2 regions of the Stenotrophomonas sp. YJH_SMC_36 genome follow, and region 2 is predicted to be linked to the other one. Evidence: predicted binding sites of a transcription regulator. Region 2 holds the regulator's gene; the other holds the start of a gene.

Region 1 (11,030 bases), on a different contig from region 2:
GGCACCCGCCAGGCCCCTGTGGCCTTACAACCTGACGCCGCACCTGCACCCATCGACTGCCGCCGTTGTGACGCGGTCTGTTGCCGGCTGCCGGTACTGCTGCAGCCCGGCGACCACGTGCCCGGCCAGTTCCTCGCGCGCGACGCCCACGGCCGGGCCGTGATGGCGCGCAACGAGGAAGGCTGGTGCGCGGCGATCGATCCCTATCACCTGCGCTGCACGATCTATTCGCAGCGCCCGGCGATCTGCCGCCAGTTTTCGATGGGCGGCGATGACTGCCGCCGCGAGCGACAGGATTACCTGCGCCAGGCCGATGCCTGTGCGCTTTCCTCCCCTTCCACCTGACAGGAGCAACCATGCCCCGCAAGGCAAAGACCCCCGCGAAGGCTAACAACAGCATCCGTAGCGAACGCAAGGGTGCAGCCGCCAGTACTGTGGTCAGCAGCGACTCGATCGCGTCTGACCTGGCCGCTTTCCGCAAGGCCGGTGGCAAGATCGAAGTGCTGGGTACGACCTGGGCGCTGAAGAAAGCCAGCTGACCCTCCCTGACCGCGGCGGCGCTGCCGCCGCGGCCTGCCGGTCGATGCTCAGCGGTCCAGTCGGACCCGCACGCTGCCCGAATGCGACTGGATGCGGATATCGCCGTCACCGCCCCCCAGCCGCGTGTCGAGATTGCTGCCCGGCCCATAACGCGGCCGCTCCACCGTGCCGGCATCACTGTTGATCGAGCCGCTGAAGCTGTTCACCGACAGCTGCGCCGATACGGTCCGCGGCAACCGCAGATTGACCGATGCGCTCACCGATTCGACGTTGATGCGCCCCCCCGGCGCCAGACCGGCAGCGGCCAGTTCGATGCTGCCTGACACCGTCTCCACCGCCAGGCGCTGGATGCGCCCCGCATCGACATCCACGCGTCCGGACACGGTCTGCGCACCGATGTCGCCGGACACGCCTCCGCCCGCGTCAATGCGGCCGCTGACGGTGTTCACGTCCAGCCGCGGCGTCTGCAGGCGGGCAGTGACGCTGCCGCTGACCGTGTTGAGCTTGGTGTCGCCGCTGCGGCCTGCCGCGGACAGGCTGCCGCTGACCGTATCGGCCTGCAGCCGACGCACATCGATGCCACTGATGTCCTGGCTCGCACTGACGGTGCTGAGCAGCAGTTCCGCCGAGCGTGGCACGTTCAGCACCAGGGTGGCCCCGCCATTGTTGCTGCGGCGTGGATATTCCACCTCCCACCGCACGCGGTTGGCACTCTTCTCCTGACGCAGCTGCAGGCCGTCGCTGAGGCTGCCGGTGAGCTGGACCTCGTTGCGGTCCCAGCCGCGCACGGTGACCTTGCCGGCCACGTTGCTCAGTTCAATCCGGCCACCGGTGGCGAGTGCATGGCGTTCGTCGACGCGCGTGTCGGCCAGTGCCACAGCCGGTACCAGCAGCAGCGCGGCGCAGCAGAAAAGAAGGGGTCGCATCATGGGTCTCCTCAGGTTGTCAGTCCGGCGGCGGCCTGCGCCGCCTGCCGGGTCAGTTCCAGCCGCAGCGCATAGGTGCGCTTGAGCTGTCCAAGCAGGTGCGGCGCACGTGGATCCTGCGCCATCGCCGCGCGGATCTGCTCCGCGCTGCGGTCGAGTTCGTGCAGGGCCGGTTGCCACTCCGCTGCCCCGCCCTGCGGCAGGGAGGCCACCGCCTGCTGGTACTGCTCGGTCATCGCTGCGGCCTGAAGCTGCAGCCCGGAAGGCGCCGGCGTGGCCTGCGGCGGCTGCCACCACGGTGCCACCGCGTAGACCGCCAGGCTGGCGGCCAGCGCCGCGCCCACCGGCAGCCACCAGCGCCGTCGCGGACGCGGCGTCATCGCCACCACCTTGCCTGCTGCCGGGAGCGGTCCGGGGGCGGACCCGCGCGGTGGCAGGCTGGCCGACAGCCGCGCCCAGCCGTCCTCCGGAACGCTGCGCTCGCGGGGCAAGGCGCGCAGGCGCGCGAGCAGGTCGTGGTCGTAGTCGGGGTCGTTCATCGTCATGTCATGTCTCCCAGCCGTGCACGCAGCAAGCCACGCGCACGATGCAACTGTGCCTTGGAACTGCCGACAGCCATCTGCAGCTGCTCGGCGATTTCCTGGTGTTTCCAGCCTTCGATGTCGTGCAGCACCAGCACCGCCCGCGCCCGCGGGGGCAGCGTCGCCAGCGCACGTTCCAGGTCGCGCTCCGTGCCGGCGCAGCGGTCATGCACGGCCAGCTCCGGTACACCACCGTCCACGTCATCCAGGCTGTCGTGATCGTGTCCTCCCGCCCGGCCGCGCAGTTCCATCAGAGCGGCATTGACCCCGAGACGATGCAGCCAGGTCGACAGGCTGCTTTCGAAACGGAACCCGGGCAGTGCCTTCCACGCCTGCAGGAACGCTTCCTGCAGCGCATCCTCCGCACGTGCCTGCTGGCCGCCACACAGCCTCCACAGCACGGCGAACACCCGTGGCGCATGGCGTCGATACAGCAGTTCGTAGGCCGCTGTATCGCCACCGGCTGCCGCCCGTACCAGGGCGGGTTCGTCGACGGAGTCGGAGGCAGCAGGCGGTGCGGGCATGGTGGTGTCGAGCATAGTCCTTGGATGCGCCAGTCCCGCAGAAGGTTTAGATCCGATTCCTGCCAGGCACGATGCAACCTTTTCGGCGGCCGCTGCATCCATGGAGGGTCCTTAGTGAAATACCGTCCGGGAGCCCGCCATGTCCAGCCCATCGTGTGCCGCTCTGCTGGCCGTCGCTGCCTGCGTCGCGCTGCAGGTGCTTGGCCTGTCGCTGCAGCTCCACCCCGAGCGCGGCCGGGCCTGCCTGCAGCAGCAGCGCCAGGAGCTGGTGTGCCTGGCGTGGAGGCCGATGGTCGAATCGCCGGCACGTGCCGGGTAACATCGGCGACCACCACCGCTACCTGCTGTCGCCCCATGATGTTGTCGCTGAAGGATCACCTGCCGGCCTGGACCCATCCCTGGCTGCACAACATGGGCATCGCCCTGCAGATCGCGCTCGTCCTGCTGGCCGCCTGGCTGCTGCGGCTGCTGGCGCGCCGCCTGATCCGCCGATTCGCCGACCACTACACCCTGCCGCCGGAAATGGTGATGGGCGCGCGCCGCATCACCAGTTTCGTGGTCTATTTCAGTGCACTGCTGTACATCCTGAGCCTGCTGGGGGCCTCACCGGCAGTGCTGTGGACGGCATTCACGGGCTTTGCAGCCGTCGGTGCGGTGGCCTTCTTCGCGGCCTGGAGCGTGCTCTCCAACATCTTCTGCACGCTGCTGATCTTCACTACCCGCCCGTTCCGCCTGCATGACTACATCGAGGTGCTGGAGAACGGCGAGAAGCCCGGACTGAAGGGCCGGGTGATCGATGTGAACCTGATCTACACCACGTTGCAGGAGACCGGCGAAGGCCACGAAGGCACGGTGCTGCAGCTGCCGAACAACCTGTTCTTCCAGCGCACCGTACGCCGCTGGCGCGATCCGGCACAGGCGCCGGGCGGCATCCAGGGCGACGGCTGAGCCGCCCACATCAACGCAGCTGGCTGTCTTTGCTGCCGCGACGGTTGTAGCTGCTGTGCGCCTGCTCTTCCTCATCGTGCGCCTGCTGGCAGGCCACGCACAGCCGTACGCCGGGCACGGCGTTGCGCCGCGCCAACGGAATCGGTGCGTCGCATTCCTCGCAGTGCTCCAGACCCGGGCCCTGGCGCAGCTGGCGCCGCGCGCGGGCAATCGCATCGTCTACCGTCGCGTCGATCTGGTCCTGGACCGCGCCATCTCCCGCCCAACCGGTAGCCATGTCCGTCCTCCGCAGGTGTGTGGCCTGATATGGGGACGATACACCCACGGAAAAGGCCGGGCAGTGCCCCGCCCGGCCCGTGCTTCAGCTACCTGTCTGCCCGTGGGGACGCCTGCGGCAGCGGCTTACCAGACCAGATCGTCAGGAATCTGGAACTGCGCGTAATAGGCATCATCTTCGGCGTTGCCGGTGGAGATCTCCTCCGTCGAGCCCGGCTGCCCGTGGTCGACCACGATGGCTTCCGGCGCACGCTCGCGCACCTTTTCAGCCGCAGCACGGGGCAGCAACGCGTAACCCTCGCCCTGGGCGACGATGACCAGCACGCCCACCGACAGCGCCTTGCGCAGCTTGGGGTCGATCAGCAGGGTACGGATCGTGCTGCCATCGCTGAAGCGATACTCGTCCTCGCCCTTATGCGGCACGGCATGGGCGGCGATGATCTGCTTTGCCTGCGCCTTCTGCTCGGCCAGCCTGGCCTGTGCGTTGCGCTCGGCGGCCAGGGCACGATCACGCTCGATCTTCTCGGCGCGGGCGCGTTCAGCCTCACGCTGCACCTCGGCCGACGTCGATTCAGCCTTGCCCTGGCGCGCCTTGGCCTGTTCGCGTGCGGCGGCGCTGGCCTGCGACTTCTTGGCCAGGCCGGCCTTGAGCAATTGTTCCTGCAGCGCGTTGGGCTTTGCCATGGTCGGTGCGTACCGCGTGTAATCTTGGATGCCCCCATTCTACCGACGCCCCGCCGCCCCTGCATGGCAGTCCTGAAGTACCTCACCGGTTATCCCGAACCCCTGGTCGCCCAGGTCAGCGAACTGCTGGCGCAGGGCCGGCTCGGCCCGTGGCTGCAGCAGCGCTATCCCGAGCCCCATGAGGTGCGCAGCGACCGCCAGCTCTACGACTACACCCAGGAGCTGAAAGACCGCTACCTGCGCAAGTCGGTACCGCTCAACAAGGTCTGCTACGACAACACGCTGGAAGTGATCAAGCATGCATTGGGCACGCATACCGCCATTTCCCGCGTGCATGGCAGCCGCCTCAAGGCCAGCCGTGAGATCCGCATCGCCACGGTGTTCCGGCAGGCGCCGGCCGCCTTCCTGCGCATGATCGTGGTGCACGAGCTGGCGCATCTGAAGGAAGCCGACCACAACAAGGCCTTCTACCAGCTCTGCCAGCACATGGAGCCCGATTACCTGCAGCTGGAATTCGACACCCGCCTGTACCTGACCGAGCTGGCCAACCGCAGCCAGCGCTGACCGCGCGCAGGGGCTACACTGCGCGGCCCCCGCCCGACCTGCCCGCCCATGGAACCGATACGCCTCGACAAACGCTTGTCCGCCCTGCTCGGCATCCCGCGCGGCGAAGCGCGGCGCTACATTGAAGGTGGCTGGGTCACGGTCGATGGCGAGGTGGTCGAACAGCCACAGCGCCCGGTCGATGACACTGCGGTGATCGTGGTCGATGAACAGGCCAATGACAGCAAGGCCGAGCGCGTGGGCATGCTGCTGCACAAGCCGGCTGGTGCTGCCGCCGAAACCCTGTGTGCGCTGGTCAGCAGCAACAGCCACAGCGCTCTGGACGCCAGCGGCATCCGGCCACTGCAGCGCCATTTCCACGGGTTGCAGCTGGCTGCGTCCCTGCCCGCGGCAGACAGCGGCCTGGTCGTGGTCAGCCAGGACCCGGCCACGCTGGCCCACCTGCAGCGCAATCTCGGCCGCACCGAACAGGAGTATCTGGTCGAAGTGGCAGAAGGCGGGCCGGAACGGGGCCCCTGGCTGCTGGCCCGGCTGCAGCAGGAGTCGGGCGGGGCCAAGGTGAGCTGGCAGAGCGAGCAGCGGCTGCGCTTCGCCGGCAAGGGGCTGACGGCCAAGGGCCTGAAGACCGCGGTGGCTGCCGCTGGCCTGCAGGTCACCGCCCTGCGCCGCCTGCGCATCGGCCGGGTGGCACTGGGCCCGCTGCCGCCGGGACAGTGGCGCTACGTGGGCAGCGACGAACGGTTCTGACGCGCGCCGCCGCGCGGCACGCCGATCCACTAGCATGGGGCCATGAGCCCGCCTGCGCCTGTGTGGCGACGCCTGTTGCGCGTCGTTGCGATCATCTTCGCCATCCTCCTGCTGCTGGTCCTGTCCGGACTGCTGCTGGCCGACCACCTGACGCCACAGGCGCACGGTGAGCCGTCGCACGTACTGCCGCTGCAACCGGCGCAGACCCGCATCGACCAGAAGGTCGTGCCGCTGCAGGAGGCGCACCCCGGGCAATCCGGCGTGGCCTTCCTCGGCGATGGCATGGATGCATTCGCGGCGCGCGCGATGATCACCGCGCAGGCCGGGCGCAGTCTGGACCTGCAGTACTACATCTGGCACGACGACCTGATCGGTCACCTGATGGCCAGAGCGCTGCATGACGCCGCCGAGCGCGGGGTGCGCGTGCGCATCCTGCTGGACGACATGAATGCCAAGGACAAGGACGCGCTGATGATGGCGCTGGACCGGCATCCGAACATCGAGATCCGGCTCTACAATCCGTTCCGCAACCGCAGCGGCATCCTGCGCATGGTGGAGATGGTGCAGCGCTTCTTCAGCGTGAACCACCGCATGCACAACAAGAGCTGGATCGCCGATGGCCGTGTCGCCATCGTCGGTGGCCGCAACATCGGCGAGGAGTATTTCAGCGCGCGCACGGATGTGAACTTCCAGGACCTGGACCTGCTGGTCGCCGGCCCTGCCGTTGCACAGGCGAACCGGATATTCGACGACTACTGGAACAGCCCGGCGGCGATTCCGGTCTCCGCGCTGGCCTTCCATACCGACGCGCAGCTTCGCCTTCTGGTGCGTGAGTCCGACCATGAAGCGCAGCGCGATGCTGCCCGGCCCTATCTTGCGCGCGTGGCCGAATCACGCCATCGGCAGCGTCCCAGCCCCGAGCCGCTGCACTGGAGCAGCACCGTGCGCATCGTCTCGGATCCGCCGATGAAACACCGCAACGACGACCGCGGCAGCTGGCTCGTTACCGGGCTGATCGGTGAACTGGAGTCTGCGCGCAGCAAGGCCTTGTTGATTTCGCCCTACTTCGTGCCGGGCAACGAGGGCCTGGACGGGCTCTCGGCAATGGCGTCGCGCGGCGTGCACGTGGGCATAGTGACCAACTCCCTTGCCGCCAACGACGTTGCGGCCGTGCACGGCGGCTACATGGGCTACCGCGTGCCCCTGCTGAACGCCGGCGTGCACCTGTATGAGCTGAAGGCACAGGGCCAGGCGGGCGATGCAGGCCTGTTCGGCAGCAGCGGGGCCAGCCTGCACACCAAGGCCTTCCTGGTGGACGACCGCCGTGGCTTTGTCGGTTCCTTCAACCTCGACCCGCGCTCGGCCTATCTCAACACCGAAATGGGGGTGCTGTTCGACGACCCCGTGCTGGGCGCGCAGCTGCGCGACGAGTACCTGCGCCTGGCCGACGCCAGGCACAGCTGGTGGCTGGCAGTGGACAACCGCGATCGGCTGCGCTGGCTGGAGCGTGAGCCTCCGCCGCGCTGGGTGGAGGACGAGCCAGGTGCTACGCGGCGCCAGCGCTGGCTGTCGCGGATCATCAGCTGGCTGCCGGTGGAATCGCAGCTGTAGCGCTCAGTGTGCCCTGGCCTCGCCTTCATGCGGGGCGTCGTCCAGTGTTTCCACGCTGCGACCATGCAGGCGCCGCCAGATCCAGCGCAACGCATGGGGCGGTGCCGACGGCAGCTGCTCCAGCAGGGCCAGCATCCGGCCCTGGGTGGCGTGGCCATGCCGGCACAGCAGGCTCGCCGCCGCCGCTGCGCTGCCCAGCCGCAGGCTGTCGGACAGCGGGCCCGAGGCGTCGGCCGCCAGGGTCTGGTGCACCGGGTCGGGCAGCTCCCAGGCGGCGGCCACCCGCTGTGCCAGCGGCAACGACCACTGCTGCAGCAGCTGCAGGGCCAGGGCCGGCTGCACGTCCTCGCCGCGCGCCTGGGCTTCCTGCAGCAGCTGGCGCATCACCAGCGCCGCACCGAGTCCCTGCACCAGGCCCAGCCACTGCGCAGCGAAGGCATCGCCGGAGTTCACGCTGCGTGCGTGGTCGGCAGCAGCACGCGATGCCAGCAGGGCGTGCTCCCAGGTGATCGTGCTGAACTGCGGGAACCGCTCGCACTGAACCTGCATCACCGGCTGCACCAGCACCGCACTGATGATCTGCCGCACGCCTTCCGTGCCGACCAGGGTCACCGCCCGCTGCAGGCTCTCGACCGGGCGTTCGTGCACCTTGTACGCGGGACTGTTGGCGATACGCAGCAGGTTGCCCGTGAGTACCGGATCCTGGCCGATGATCGCCGCCATCACCCGTGCCGAGGCGGCATCATCGTTGACGGTCTGGATCAGCTGCGGCAGCAGCTGCGGCCGGCGCGGCAGCTGCCGCGTCGCCCAGTCGCGATCCTGCAGCGCGTCCGCCACCGCCTGTGCCAGTCCGGCGCTGGCGGCATCGACAGGGCCGGGCTCGCCCGCCAGTCGCGGGTACAGCGCCAGCGCGTGCAGGCCACGCTGCAGCTGCGCGGCGATCTCTCCCGGGGGCACTGGGTCTCCCTGCAGGCGGGCAGCCGCAGCGGCCACCGCCTGACGCGGCCCCGCCGACAGACGCGACGGCGCCGCGCCGGTCAGCGACGCAAGCCAGCCGCGTACCCTGCGTGCCCAGGCCAGCGTCACCGGCCGTGATCCTGTCGATGTCGTACTGCGCTCGCCATGGCCCGTCTCTGTCTCTTCACACGATCCGGCCACTGGCCATCGACGCAGCATCGGCCGCGCTTTCATCTTCTTTAACCCGCAGTGCCCATCGACGTCGACGGCAGACACTCGGGGAATGGACTAGAATGGCGCCGCGCGACCCGTCTCCCTGCACCGACGACGTCGCTTTTTTTGTTTTGGGACCCTACCGTTCACTGGTCGTTCGCTGCAGTTCGCCGCCGTTCGCACCATCGGAGACGCCATGCTATTCGAAACCCTCGCCACCACCGGCCACGAACAGGTGGTGTTCTGCCACAGCCATGACGCCGGCCTGAAGGCGATCATCGCCATCCACAACACCACCCTGGGCCCGGCCCTGGGCGGCGTGCGCATGCGTCCCTATGCCAGCACCGACGAAGCGCTGGCCGACGTGCTGCGGCTGAGCCGGACGATGACCTACAAGAATGCGCTGGCCGGCCTCAATGTCGGTGGCGGCAAGGCGGTGATCATCGGCGATCCGAAAGCGGACAAGACCGAAGTCCTGTTCCGCGCCTTCGGTCGCTATGTCGATTCGCTGGGTGGCCGCTACATCACCGCCGAAGACGTCGGTACCGACGTCAACGACATGGAGAACATCTACCTGGAAAGCCAGTTCGTGACCGGCGTCCACCAGGTGCATGGCGGCTCCGGAGATCCCGCACCGTTCACCGCCTACGGCGCGCTGCAGGCGTTGATGGCGTCGATGCGTTTCAAGTTCGGCCACGAGGAAGTGGGCAAGACCAGCATCGCGGTGCAGGGCCTGGGCCACATCGGCATGGAACTGGTCAAGCTGCTGCGCGACCGCGGCGCGAAGCTGTATGTCACCGACCTGGACGCGGCCCTGGTCGATCGCGCAGTCAGCGATTTCGGCGCCGAAGCAGTGAAGCCGGACGAGATCCACGAAGTGAATGCCGACGTCTTCGCGCCGTGCGCGCTGGAAGGCTCGATCAATGCCGACACCCTGCCGCGGATCAAGGCCAAGATCATCTGTGGCACCGCCAACAACCAGCTGTCCAGCCTGGAAATCGGCGATGAACTGCACGCGCGCGGCATCCTGTACGCACCCGATTACGCGGTCAATGCCGGTGGCGTGATGAACGTGTCGCTGGAGATCGATGGCTACAACCGCGAGCGCGCGATGCGCCTGATCCGCAGCATCTACCACAACCTGACACGCATCTTTGAACTGTCGCAGCGCGAGAACATCGCGCCGCAACGTGCGGCCGACCGAATCGCCGAGAGCCGCATCCTGTCGATCGGCAAGCTGAAGATGCCGCTGGGCCGCAGCACCCCGCGCCTGGGCAATCTGCGCGGCGGTTGACCGCCCCTGCCGGGCCTCGGCACGGCGCCCCTCCGGGCGCCGGCAACCCCATGATGGATCAGAACCCGGCGCTGTAACGCAGCGCCGCTTGCCGTGCGTCATCACCGCCGACACGCTGATCGATGCCCAGGCTCAGACGGCCACTCCGCCCCCACCACGACTCCAGCGCAAGCCCGAGCAGGGCGCTGCCACGCGGTGAGTCGGCACCGGGCAACGGTGCCCACGCGTCGACACCGACGAAGCTGGCCTGCCACTCCCCGGCGCCGCCCTGAAGGCGCTGCTGCCATTCGGCGTGCCCGCGCAGCGTCCAGCGTCCCCAGCCGCGCTCGCCGCGCAGCCCCGCCAGCAGTTGGCTGCGCTGCGTACGATTGGCTTCACCCCGCAGGCCGAAACCGAAGCCGCCGCGCTCGTTGAACGCCGCGGTATCCACCCGCGTGGCACTGGCACCGACATACGGTGTCAACGACGCGCCGACGGTGCCGAAGCGATAGCCGCTTTCGACACTGGCGCTGCTGAATCGACCGCCGTAGCGCGCGGAAACGCCGTAGGCACCTGCACCCAGCAGCAGCTGCCGGTCCAGTTCGCGGGTGAACCGCCCTGTGCCGAACTGTGCCAATGCATAACCGTGCCCAACGCTCCAGCCGGCATACAGCTGCGCCTGCGCCTGGCGGTCCTGCCCGCGGTCACCGTTGAAGGCACTGCCACCGTTGCTGCGTGTTTCACCGAACGCCATGCCCAGCAGGCCATGGCTGCCCAGCGGCACGTCCTGACCGGCCATCCAGCCCCGGCTGTCGGTGGCGCTGCCGGCGAAACTGCCCTGCCCTGCCTCACCCAACGTGCTCTGCCAGGCACCGCGCAGCGCAGGCAGAGCCTGCACGCGATCGAAACGGGCGGCCACCGCGCGTCGCGACATGTCGATGCTGTCGAAGGTCGCCGCCTCGGCACGCGTGTGGGCCTTGCCGGACAGGCTCTCCAGCGTGGCCGCCAGGCCCGTGCTGCGCTGCAGGCCGGCCGCTGCGCCACCGAATGGTGAATCCTGCAACGCGTGGTTGCCGTCCAGTTCGACGAACGCGCCTTCCAGCCGCGCCGCAGTTGTCTGCACACCGGCATCGAGCCCACGCGCAGCGGCGGTGACACTGATCCGGGTCAGGTTCAACCATGCGTT
Region 2 (11,030 bases):
GCGCGGTCCAGTTCCTCGTCGCGCAGGCGCGCACGCAGGGTCTTGAGCCGGTTGCGCGACAGCACCAGTTCGCCGATCAGGTTGACGATCGCATCCAGCCGCTTGGTATCCACGCGCACGGTGTGCTCGGCCTCGGCCACCGGCTTGTTGGCCGCGGGCTTGGCAGCGGCGGCCGCGGGGCGCGGTGCGGGCAGTGCAGGCGCAGGCGCCGGCGGAGCAGCCACGGGTTTCGCGCCGGGGGCGGCGCCGCCGTGCAGCTGGTCCAGCAGGGCTTCGAACTCATCCTCGCTGATCAGGCCATCGTCGGCCTTGACCGGCGTCGCCACTGCGGTGGGGGCGTTGCTGCCGTGCAGCTGATCGAGCAGGGCCTCGAACTCGTCGTCGGTGATCAGGTCACCGGCAGCGGGCGCGGCTGCTGTGGGGGCGACAGCAGCCGGCGCAGCAGTGCCGTGCACGTCGAACTGGGCGATCAGGTCCGGCGGGGCATAGCCGGGTTCGTTGCCGGAAGACACGGCATCCAGCATCGATTGCAGGTAGTCCAGAGACTGCTGTGCGGCATCGAAGTGATGCGGCTGCAGCACCGCCTGGCCAGCGCGGGCGGCGCCCAGTGCCTCTTCGGCGGCATGGCACAGCTCGACCATGGCGGTGATGCCGAGGAAGCCGGCGCCGCCCTTGAGCGTGTGATAGCCACGGAACACGGCGTTGAGCTGGTCGGCGTCCTGCGGCGCCTGTTCCAGCGACACCAGCTGTTCGCCGAGGCGATCCAGGATTTCCTGTGCCTCGATGATGAAATCGGCGGTGATGTCGTCGGATACCGCGCTCATGCTTACAGTCCCAGGTCCGACAACAGGTCGTCGGCGTCGTTCTGAGAGACCGCGTGGCGGTCCAGTCCCTTCAGTGCCGGTCCGGCCAGCGCCGGATCGGTGCGATGCTGCTCCGGTGGCAGGCCCAGCGCGCCAAAGCCTTCGTGCACGCGGCGGACGATGCCGACCACGCGACGGATGATCTGTCCGGTCAGGTCCTGATAGCTCTGGGTCAGGGCAATCTCGGTCAGGTTGTGGCGGATGCGTTCCAGCTGCGCATCCTGCCCCGGCTGCAGGCCTTCGGCGCGCAGCTGTTCGGTGAGGCTGCGGCACTCTTCGGCCAGGTCCAGGGTGCGGTGCGTGGCCTGTTCGGTCATCGCCACCACATGGTCCAGGCGCGCGCAGGCGTCGTCCAGCTCGCCCGCCTCGCTGGGGACGGTCGGCAGTTCGCCCAGGGCCTGGCCCAGTTCGCGGGCCAGCCGTGACAGGCCGCTCATCATCGGCTGCGTGCGTGCGGCCACCAGGGCGTCGATGCGCTGGCGCCAGGCGCTCTCGTCGCCGGATTCGAGCGCGTCGAGGGCTTCCTGCAGGCGCAGGACGAGGGCGTTCTTGTCGACCGTGGCGTCCATCAGGCGCTGGCCGCCAGGCGTTCGAAGATCTTGCCCAGTTTCTCTTCCAGCGTCTGCGCGGTGAACGGCTTGATGATGTAGCCGTTCACGCCGCTCTGCGCCGCTTCGATGATCTGCTCGCGCTTGGCCTCGGCGGTGACCATCAGCACCGGCAGGGTCTTGAGCTTGGCATCGGCGCGGATCGCCTTGAGCAGTTCGATGCCGGTCATCACCGGCATGTTCCAGTCGGTGACCACGAAGTCGAACGGCTGGCTCTGCAGCATCGACAGTGCGGCATGCCCGTCCTCGGCTTCGGCGGTGTTGGTGAAGCCCAGATCGCCCAGCAGATTCTTGACGATGCGGCGCATGGTCGAGAAGTCGTCGACGATCAGGATGCGCATGTTCTTGTTCAAAGCGGAGTTCCTTTGTTGTTCAGTCGCCCGCGGTGGCCGTGGCCGCCGCGGGCATGTTCATTCTTCAAGCCCGGCATCCGCGGCCTCGAAGATCTTCAGCCGGCCGCGCAGGCGCAGCACGGCCTGGCCGTGGATCTGGCAGACGCGCGATTCGCTCACGCCGAGCACCGCGCCGATCTCCTTCAGGTTCAGCTCCTGCTCGTAGTACAGCGAGAGCACCAGCTGTTCGCGTTCGGGCAGATGGCCGATGGCCTTGCCCAGTTCGCGGCCGAATTCGCCACGTTCCAGGACCTGCTGCGGTGTGGGTCCGCCCTGGGCGACGGTGTCCAGTTCGCCCTGGTCTTCGATGCGCGATTCCAGGCTCAGCACCTGGCCGCGCGAGGCGTCCTCCATCAGCCGCAGGTACTCGGGCAGTGGCATGTCCATGGCCGCCGCCACCTCGGTGGCACTGGCTGCACGGCCCGTGGTCTGCTCCAGGCGGCGGATGGTGGCGGCCGCATCGCGGGCGCGCCGATGCACCGAGCGCGGTACCCAGTCGCCACGGCGGATCTCGTCGATCATCGAGCCGCGGATGCGGATCGAGGCATAGGTCTCGAACGAGGCACCCTGGTCGGCGTCGTAGCTGCGCGAGGCTTCGATCAGGCCCATCATGCCGGCCTGGATCAGGTCGTCCACTTCGACGCTGGCCGGCAGGCGTGCGGCCAGGTGATGGGCGATGCGCCGCACCAGGTCCGAGTGCTGGGCGATGACCTCGGTCGCCGCCGAGCGCTGGACTTCCCTGTACTGGGCCGCGCCTTTCATGCTGCCACCCCGCGTTGCTTGAGGATGCGCTCGAGGAAGAATTCAACGCCACCGCGTGGCTCGGTGGGGGCCTGCCAGCGGGCGGTGCGACGGGCGATCTCGGTGATCGCCAGCGCCGCCGGGCTGGATGGATAGGCCTTCACCACCGGCTGCTGGCGCTGCACCGACAGGCGCAGCCAGTCATCCTGCGGCACGCAGCCCAGGTAGTTCAGCGAGACATCGGCAAGGAACTTCTCGCAGACCCGGGTCAGCTTTTCATACAGCACGCGGCCCTCGTTGGGGTCGCGCACCATGTTGGCCACCACCTGGATGCGGTCCACGCCGCGCTCGCGCGACAGCACCTTGATCAGTGCGTAGGCGTCTGTGATCGAGGCCGGTTCGTCGCAGACCACGACAACCGTGTCCTGTGCGGCCTGGCAGAAGGTCAGCACGCCGTCGGTGATGCCGGCGGCGGTGTCCACCACCATGATGTCCAGCTCGCGTTCCAGTTCGGAGAACACGTTCACCAGGCCGATGTGCTCGGCCGGGGCCAGCTCGGCCATGTGCCGCCGACCGGACGCGGCCGGCACCACCAGCACGCCGTTCGGACCTTCGACGATCACGTCTTCCAGCGAGCAGCGGCCGGCGACCAGATCCGCCAGGGTGTGGGTGGGATTCAGGCCCAGGATCACGTCGATGTTGGCCAGGCCCAGGTCGGCGTCGAGCAGCAGCGTGCGCTTGCCCATGCCGGCCAGCGCCACGGCCAGGTTGGCCGAGACGTTGGTCTTGCCGACGCCGCCCTTGCCGCCGGTCACGGCGATGGTGCGCACAGGGCCGAGCGGCTCGCTGCGGGTGGCCGACAGCGGGAAGGTCTTGGTCAGCTTGGCGTACTCACGCGACGGCATGGTTCAACTCCGGGTTGCAGGGCATATCGGCCGCTCGGCGCAAATCTTCAAGGCGAAGTACAAGATTGGCCGCGCTGGCCCGGTGCAGGTCGTCCGGAACGTCCTGGCCATCGGTCACCCAGGTGATCGGCAGCGCGTGGTCTACCGCCACTGACAGGGCGTTGCCGAAGCGGCCGGTCTCATCCAGCTTGCTCAGCACCAGGCCCTGCAGGTTGGCCGCGCCGAAGCGGCGCACCACCTCGTCCATGTCGCCAAAGCTGGTATTGGCCGGCAGCACCAGCAGGGTGCGGACCTGGCGGGCGGCACGCAGCCACTGCAGCTGCGCGGCCAGGGCGCGGTCACGCGGGCCCAGGCCAGCGGTATCGATCAGCACCAGCTTGTAGTCCTTCAGCCGCTCCAGCAGCTGGTCCAGGTCGGTACCGCTGTTGGCTTCATGTACCGCGATGCCGAGCTGGCGGCCATAGCCGTACAGCTGCTCGCGGGCACCGATGCGCAGCGTGTCGGTGGTGACCAGGGCCACATCGCGCGGCGCGTGCTTCTCGGCGAAGCGCGAGGCGAGCTTGGCGATGGTGGTGGTCTTGCCGGCCCCGGTCGGACCGACCAGAGCGATCACGCCGCCTTCTTCCAGCGGATCGACCGGCGCGATCGGCAGCCTGCGCGAGATCAGGCCCAGCATCAGCCCGCGGCCCCGGTGGGCTTCGGTATCCAGCGGTATCTGCATGGCCACATCGCGGGCCAGCCCGGCATCGAATCCGTACTCGTCCATCAGGTCCAGGGCGGTCGCCCGCACCGGGCAGCCGCGCAGGCGCTCGTCGGTGAAGCGGTTCATCTCGCGCTCGATGACCTGGCGCATGCCGGCCACTTCGTGGCGCAGCTGGCGGATCTCGGCATCGTCCTGTGCAACCACCGTCAGTACCGGCGCCGGGGCAAGGAGCGGCGCCGGGGCCGGCGCGGTCTCCGCTTCAGCGGCAGCGGCAGGGGCTGGCGTGGTCTCGGCAACGTCCTGCGCGTACGGCGGCTCGGGGTGCACGGACTCGGCCTGCGCAGTGGCCGCAGTGGTGATCGGCAGCGGCGGCGGCAGCACTGCCGGCGCGGGGGATTCGTGATGCTCGTCCTGCGGCGGGTCGATCAGGAAACGGGCGCGGTTGGCGGGCGCCGGTGCGGGAGCCACGACGGCGCTCGCGAACGGCGCGAAGATCTGCTCCGGCAGTGCCGGATCGTTGACGGTGGCACGCGCCAGGGTGGCAGCGAAGCCGGAACTGCCGCGGGTGGGCACGATCTCGTCCGCACTGTCCAGGGTGCGGCCGGTGGCACCGACGGCCGCGCGGGCGAGGGCGGCCACGGCCGATGTGGTGGCGGTCACCGGCTGCTGGGCCGGTGTCGCGGAGCGGCGGCGGGTGACTGCGGCGATCACTGCATCCGCGGCGGTGCGCGGTTTCGGCGGCGGCGGAGCCACGTCGCGCCGCGAGGCTTCCAGCGCGCGTTGCACCGCGCTCTCGTCATAGTTGGCTGCGGCGACGATCTCGACGCCTTCCTCGATCCGGCGGTTGGACAGGATCACAGCATCGGGACCATGTTCCTTGCGCACCAGGTTCATGGCCGAGCGCATGTCGGCGGCGACGAATCGTTTGATTTTCATGCTGTGGTCACGGGACGGGGACGGCGGGGTGGTGGTGGGAGAACGCGGGTGGTCGGTGGTCTGCACGGAACGGGTTCCCCTTGGCATCTGTCTGTTGCGGTGGTTCGAAGGTGGTGTCTGTTTTCTGACGCATCGGTGGGCGGCGTCAGCTGATCGTTCCGACCAGCTTCAGGCGCTTGTCCTCCGGCACTTCGCTGTACGCCAGTACCGACAGCGACGGAACGCTGTGACGGACCAGGCGTGCCAACGCGGCACGTACCGGGCCGGGAACCAGCACGACCGCGGGCTCGTTGCGGGCTTCCTGCTTGCTGACACATTCGGCCAGACTCTGATGCAGTCGCTCGGCAAGCCCGGGTTCCAGCGCGGCGCCGTTGCCCTGCGTGGACTCCTGCAAGACGCGTTCCAATTGCGGGTTGAGGGTGAACACCGGCAGCTCCACCGACATTCCGGCGATCTCCTGCACGATGAAGCGGCCGAGCGCGGTGCGCACTGCGGCGGTGAGCGTGGCCGGGTCCTGGCTGGACGGCGCGTGCTCCACCAGTGCTTCGGCGATCTTGCGCAGCTGGCGGATCGGAATGCGTTCCACCAGCAGGTTCTGCAGCACCCGCACCACGGCCGACAACGGCAGCGCCTTGGGCGTCAGATCTTCGACGAGCTTGGGTGCGCTCTTGGCGAGGTTGGCCAGCAGGTGCTGCACCTCTTCGTGGCCCAGCAGCTCCGGCGCATGCTCGCGGATGAGGTGGGAAAGATGGGTGGCGACCACGGTGGCCGGGTCGACCACGGTGTAGCCCATGGTTTCGGCCTGGGCGCGCTGGTGCGGCTGGATCCAGGTAGCGTCCAGGCCGAAGGCGGGATCCTTGCCGGCGATGCCGTCCAGCGGGCCGAGCGCACTGCCGGGGTCCAGCGCCAGTTCGCGGTCGGGATGGATCTCGGCGGTTGCCACCGGCACGCCATGCACCAGCACGCGGTAGCCGTTGGCCGGCAGTTCCAGGTTGTCGCGGATGTGCACGGATGGAATCAGGAATCCCACGTCCTGGGTCAGCTTGCGCCGCACGCCCTTGATGCGTGCCATGAGTTCGCCGCCCTGATTGCTGTCCACCAGCGGAATCAGCCGGTAACCGACCTCCAGCCCCAGCGGGTCGACCGGGCGCAGTTCGTCCCAGCTCAGTTCCGCGGTGGGGGCCGGCGCCGCCGGTCGGCCCAGCGCACTGACCGCGCCGGGGTCGCTGCCGGCAGCGTCGCTCGGGGCCGGGGCCTGTCCCTTCCGGTACAGCTTCCAGGCGATGAAGCCGAGAATGGAGGCAAGCGTCAGGAAAGCGACGTTGGGCATGCCGGGCACCAGGCCGACCAGGCCGATGATGCCGGCCGTGATGGCCAGGGCACGGTACTGGCCGAACACCTGGCCGGTCATCGCCTGTGCCATGTCCTGCGAGCGCGAGGCACGGGTGACCAGCATCGCCACTGCGCTGGAAACCAGCAGGGCCGGCAGCTGCGCCACCAGACCGTCACCGATGGACAGCAGGGTGTAGGTCGCAGCGGCATCGCCGAACGGCATGCCATGCTGCAGCACGCCCACGGCGAGGCCACCGAGCATGTTGATGAACAGGATCAGGATGCCGGCAATCGCATCACCCCGGATGAACTTGCTGGCGCCGTCCATCGCGCCATAGAAGTCGGCTTCCTCGCGGACCTCCTCGCGGCGCAGCTTGGCTTCTTCGCGCGTCAGCAGGCCGGCGTTGAGATCGGCATCGATGGCCATCTGCTTGCCGGGCATGGCGTCGAGGATGAAGCGCGCGGTCACTTCCGAGACACGGCCGGCGCCCTTGGTGATGACCACGAAGTTGATGATGGTCAGGATGGCGAACACCACGATGCCGACCGCATAGTTGCCGCCGATCACGAATTCACCGAACGCGGCGATGACCTTGCCGGCCGCGTCGTGGCCGTTCTGGCCATTGAGCAGGATGACGCGGGTGGAGGCCACGTTCAGTGCCAGCCGCAGCATGGTGGTGACCAGCAGCACGATCGGGAAGATGGTGAAATCCAGCGGGCGCTTCACGTACACCACCGCCAGCAGCACCATCAGCGAGATGGCGATGTTGAAGGTGAACAGCGCATCGAGCACGGGCGCCGCCAGCGGCACCACCACCATCGCCAGCAGCGCCAGCACGATCAGCGGTGCGCCGAGGCCTTGGCGGATCATCTCCAGCAGCCGGCGGGTGTTGAATCCGGACGAGGCCTGCGCGCTCATGCCCGGCCTCCCTTGCCGAATTCATCCACCTCGATGTGCGGGGCGCCCGGCATCGGGCCGGTGCGCCAGGCGCGCAGCTGGTAGACGTAGGACAGGACCTGGGCCACGGCCGAATACAGTCTCACGGGGATTTCCTTTCCGAGTTGGCCTTCCCGATACAAGGCGCGTGCCAAAGGCGGGGCGGAGACGATGGCGACCTTGTTGCCATCGGCGACTTCACGGATGCGCAGGGCGGTCTCGTCCACGCCCAGCGCCACCACGGTGGGCGCGTTCATGGCGCCGCCCTCGTACTTCAGGGCCACGGCGTAGTGGGTCGGGTTGACCACCACCACGTCCGCGGTGGGCACCGCTTCCATCATCCGGCGGTTGGCCATCTGCTGCTGCAGCTGGCGGATGCGGCCCTTCACCTCCGGGCTGCCTTCGCTTTCCTTCATTTCCCGCCGCAGTTCCTCGCGGGTCATCTTCAGCTTGCGCATCCAGTTCCAGCGCTGGTACGGCGCGTCGATCGCCGCCAGCACCAGCATTGCCCCGGCGGTGGCCAGCAGCAGTCGCAGGGTGAAGCCCAGGCCATCGGTGATGGCGGTTTCCAGTGGGTGGTGGATCAACCCGCGCAGGGTGTCGAAGCCGCTCCACACCACCAGTCCGGCGGCGACGCCCACGAACGCCACGCGCAGCAGTGACTTGGTGAATTCAGCGATGGCTTCCGGCCCGTACAGACGTTTGAGGCCGGTCAGCGGGTTCAGCCGATTGATGTCGGGCATCATCGCTTTGGCCGACCAGCGCAATCCGCCCATCACCAGCGGGGCGACGAAGCTGGCCAGCAGGCAGACCAGCACCAGCGGGGTGATCACCAGCATGAACTGCAGCAGCAGGTCGCCAAAGTGGCCGAACAGTTCCTTCGGGTTCTGCCGCAGCCCCTGCTCCGGACTCAACGCCTGTTTCATCCATTGCGTGGCACCACGGCCGATCGAGCCGCCCATGGCCATCACCGCCAGCACGCCGCCACCGAACACCGCGGCGGTTCCCAGTTCGCGGGAACGCGGCAGGTTGCCCTGTTCCCGGGCCTCGCGCAGGCGTTTTTCGGTGGGTTGTTCGGTCTTTTCGCCGGCGGATTCGTTCTCGGACATCACGGGCACTGCGGCAGGGGATGCCGGGCTGCCTGCAAGAACTGTTCCGCGGCGCGTGGTTCACCGCCGGGGCAACGCCCGACGCTAGCCGGGCAGGGCCGGCCGCAGCGGGATGCTCAGCGTGCTGTCGCTGTGCCAGTCCACCTGCAGGGGCTCACCGGCATCGGCGGCTGACTCGTCGCTGACATCGCGTCCGGTGCCGTGGTTCACCTGGTGCATGGCGTCCTTGAGCACGTCCACCTTCACCAGCAGCCGGCTGCCCGCGCCCACACGGCGGGCGACCATGCGGGTGCGATCGAAGGGCAGGTCGGTCCATCGCCCCGGCACCAGCAGCTGCCGCGTGGTCGGGTCGCGTACGTGGCTGGCCCGGCCGACGTAGTAGGACAGCTGCATCCGGCGCCCATCGGGCAGCAGCTCGTACAGGGTGACCGTGAAGTCCATGTCGTGCTTGTTGATGCGGACCTTCAGATCGCCCGAGAAGCGTCCGATCAGGTCCATCGGTGCTGGGAAGGGCTCGGAGAGGAAGGTCAGTGCCGTGTCCGGCTCGTCCCCGGCGGCCACGATCGGGAACGGATAGTAGCCATGCCGGACCTCCGTGCGGTCAGCGAGGTCCACCGTCTGCCGCAGTGTTCCCGGCGTTGGCCGCTGTTCCTGCAGCGGGTGATGGTCGCCCTCAGCGGCTGCCGACAGGTAGTACGTGCGGTGGCCGCCCGCAGCGGCATCAAGGGTGGCTGCATGCCCCCAGGTGTTGCTGCCCATCAGCTGGAAGTTGACCTGGTCGGCCAGAAGCGCCGGGCGCGGGGCACCGCGAAGTACGTGGTCCAGCCACTGGAAGGTCAGCGCGGGCGTATCGAACTGCGCGACCGGGTCCACCGCGTAGCCGCGCAGCTGCATCGGCTTGCTGGCGGCCTGCGCACCGCCGTGGTCATACGGCCCGATCAGCAGGACATGATCGGCGTCCGGCCGGTAGCGCATGTGATCGGTGAAGTACTGCAACGCGGAAATCTGGCCGTCGTCGTAGTAGCCGGTAATGGTCAGCACCGGAATGCGGATGTCCCTGAAGTGTTCGGCGTACGGCACCATGGCCTGCCAGTAACCATCATAGGCCGGGTGGGCGAGCCAGCGCTGCAGCCAGGGATTGGGGGTGCCATCGATCTGGTCGATCTGCCGGTACGGCCGGCCGGAGGCATACCAGCGGCCGGGCAGCTGTGACCACCGGTCCTGCTGCCCATAGGTGTCGGTATCCAGCATCGGGCCATTGGCCACGTAGAAGGCCCAGCCGTAGTTGGCGCTGAGGAATACGTTGTTCTCCATCGGCAGGCCCTGGCCCGGAATGGCAGCCACGTAGGGCACGATGGTCTTCAGTGCCGGATGGTGATGGCGCGCTGCCGCCCATGCGGTGAATCCTTCATAGCTGCCGCCATACATGGCGACCCGACCGTCGCTCCAGGGCTGGCGGCTGACCCAGTCGATCGCGGCATTGGCGTCCACCCCGTCGTGTTCGTAGGGGGCGATGGTGCCGGTACCCTGACCTTTTCCGCGTGCGTCGACCACGATGCCGGCGTAGCCGTGGGCTGCGGCCAGCAGCATCTTCAGACGGTTCTTGGGCGGGTCGGTGTAGATGGTGAACAGCATGGCCGTCGGCAGCGGCGCGGACGCGCTGCGGGGCCGTGCCAGCTGTGCGGACAGCACCACCCCTTCGGCCACGGGGATACGCACTCCGCTGTCGATCACGAAGCGGCGTTGCTGTTCTGCGTCAAGCAGTGCAGGGGCGAGTGCCGCAGCCAGGGTCTGCGCGCGCAACACAGCCTGCAGGCGCACCAGCTCCAGCGCGGCTGACTGCGGCACGGTGGCGGCATCGGCCTGTGCCGCAAGCGCCTGCGTCAGCTGCGCCTGTACCGCAGCGGGAGGCAAGGCAAGCGCTGCATCGGCCTGCACGGCGGCAACATCATCCAGGCCAGCAAAGGCCGAATGGAAGGCGCGCGAATACGCTTCCGCATCCCGCGCGCCAGTGCTTGCCAGCAGCATCGGCATCCAGCGCTGGGCCGCCGCGCCATCGCCGGCAGCGGCCAGCGTCGCGCGCAGCTTCTCGATCATGGCGCGTGCCTCGGCGTAGCGACCCGTGGCCAGCAGCGCATGGCAGCGCTGTGCATCGGTCAGCGTTGCCGACTGCAACAGCTTCGTACCCAGCGCCTGCAGTGCCGTATCCACCTGTGCTGGCGGCGCATCGCGGGGCAGCGACCACCGCAGATCGCTGGCGGCCACGCCGGTGCAGGTGAGCGCCAGCAGCAGGCCAGCAAGAAGAGCGCGTAAGGTCACGGGGTGTTCCTTGCAATGGCGGGCGCGTGGCCATCATACGGTGGGTGGCCGCCCGCCGCGGAGAGTCCGACGTTACCCCGGCGGGGCCGGTGGGGGCGGGGTCTGCGCCAGCTCCACCCGTGGCCGCGGCAGGTCGTGCAGTTGCATGAAACGGCCCGCATCGACCGGGCGGCCGAGCAGGTAGC

Evidence for each region. Region 2 encodes FliA, which starts transcription of late flagellar genes. Its sites were predicted from a motif close to TAAAGTTTNNCNNNCNNNGGCCGATAA; they were not measured.
Region 1: the regulator FliA is predicted to act here: its motif matches at 8,574-8,600, upstream of AC5P76_RS02280 (HDOD domain-containing protein).

What each region holds. Positions count from the first base shown of each region.
Region 1 covers NZ_JCAFTD010000001.1:536,985-548,014, reverse strand. The annotation lists gene AC5P76_RS02340 (YkgJ family cysteine cluster protein) at 52-345, shown strand; gene AC5P76_RS02335 (hypothetical protein) at 357-539, shown strand; gene AC5P76_RS02330 (DUF4097 family beta strand repeat-containing protein) at 588-1,469, opposite strand; gene AC5P76_RS02325 (hypothetical protein) at 1,478-2,011, opposite strand; gene AC5P76_RS02320 (RNA polymerase sigma factor) at 2,008-2,586, opposite strand; gene AC5P76_RS02315 (hypothetical protein) at 2,711-2,890, shown strand; gene AC5P76_RS02310 (mechanosensitive ion channel family protein) at 2,926-3,519, shown strand; gene AC5P76_RS02305 (DksA/TraR family C4-type zinc finger protein) at 3,530-3,796, opposite strand; gene AC5P76_RS02300 (DUF2058 domain-containing protein) at 3,922-4,479, opposite strand; gene AC5P76_RS02295 (M48 metallopeptidase family protein) at 4,543-5,043, shown strand; gene AC5P76_RS02290 (RNA pseudouridine synthase) at 5,092-5,790, shown strand; gene AC5P76_RS02285 (phospholipase D family protein) at 5,833-7,401, shown strand; gene AC5P76_RS02280 (HDOD domain-containing protein) at 7,405-8,487, opposite strand; gene AC5P76_RS02275 (Glu/Leu/Phe/Val dehydrogenase dimerization domain-containing protein) at 8,768-9,865, shown strand; gene AC5P76_RS02270 (autotransporter serine protease) at 9,924-11,030, opposite strand, start outside.
Region 2 covers NZ_JCAFTD010000012.1:21,151-32,180, reverse strand. The annotation lists gene AC5P76_RS18455 (chemotaxis protein CheA) at 1-824, opposite strand, end outside; gene AC5P76_RS18450 (protein phosphatase CheZ) at 827-1,432, opposite strand; gene cheY (chemotaxis response regulator CheY) at 1,432-1,824, opposite strand; gene AC5P76_RS18440 (RNA polymerase sigma factor FliA) at 1,882-2,625, opposite strand; gene AC5P76_RS18435 (MinD/ParA family ATP-binding protein) at 2,622-3,509, opposite strand; gene flhF (flagellar biosynthesis GTPase FlhF) at 3,496-5,148, opposite strand; gene flhA (flagellar biosynthesis protein FlhA) at 5,294-7,399, opposite strand; gene flhB (flagellar biosynthesis protein FlhB) at 7,396-8,526, opposite strand; gene AC5P76_RS18415 (CocE/NonD family hydrolase) at 8,611-10,845, opposite strand; gene AC5P76_RS18410 (putative bifunctional diguanylate cyclase/phosphodiesterase) at 10,918-11,030, opposite strand, start outside.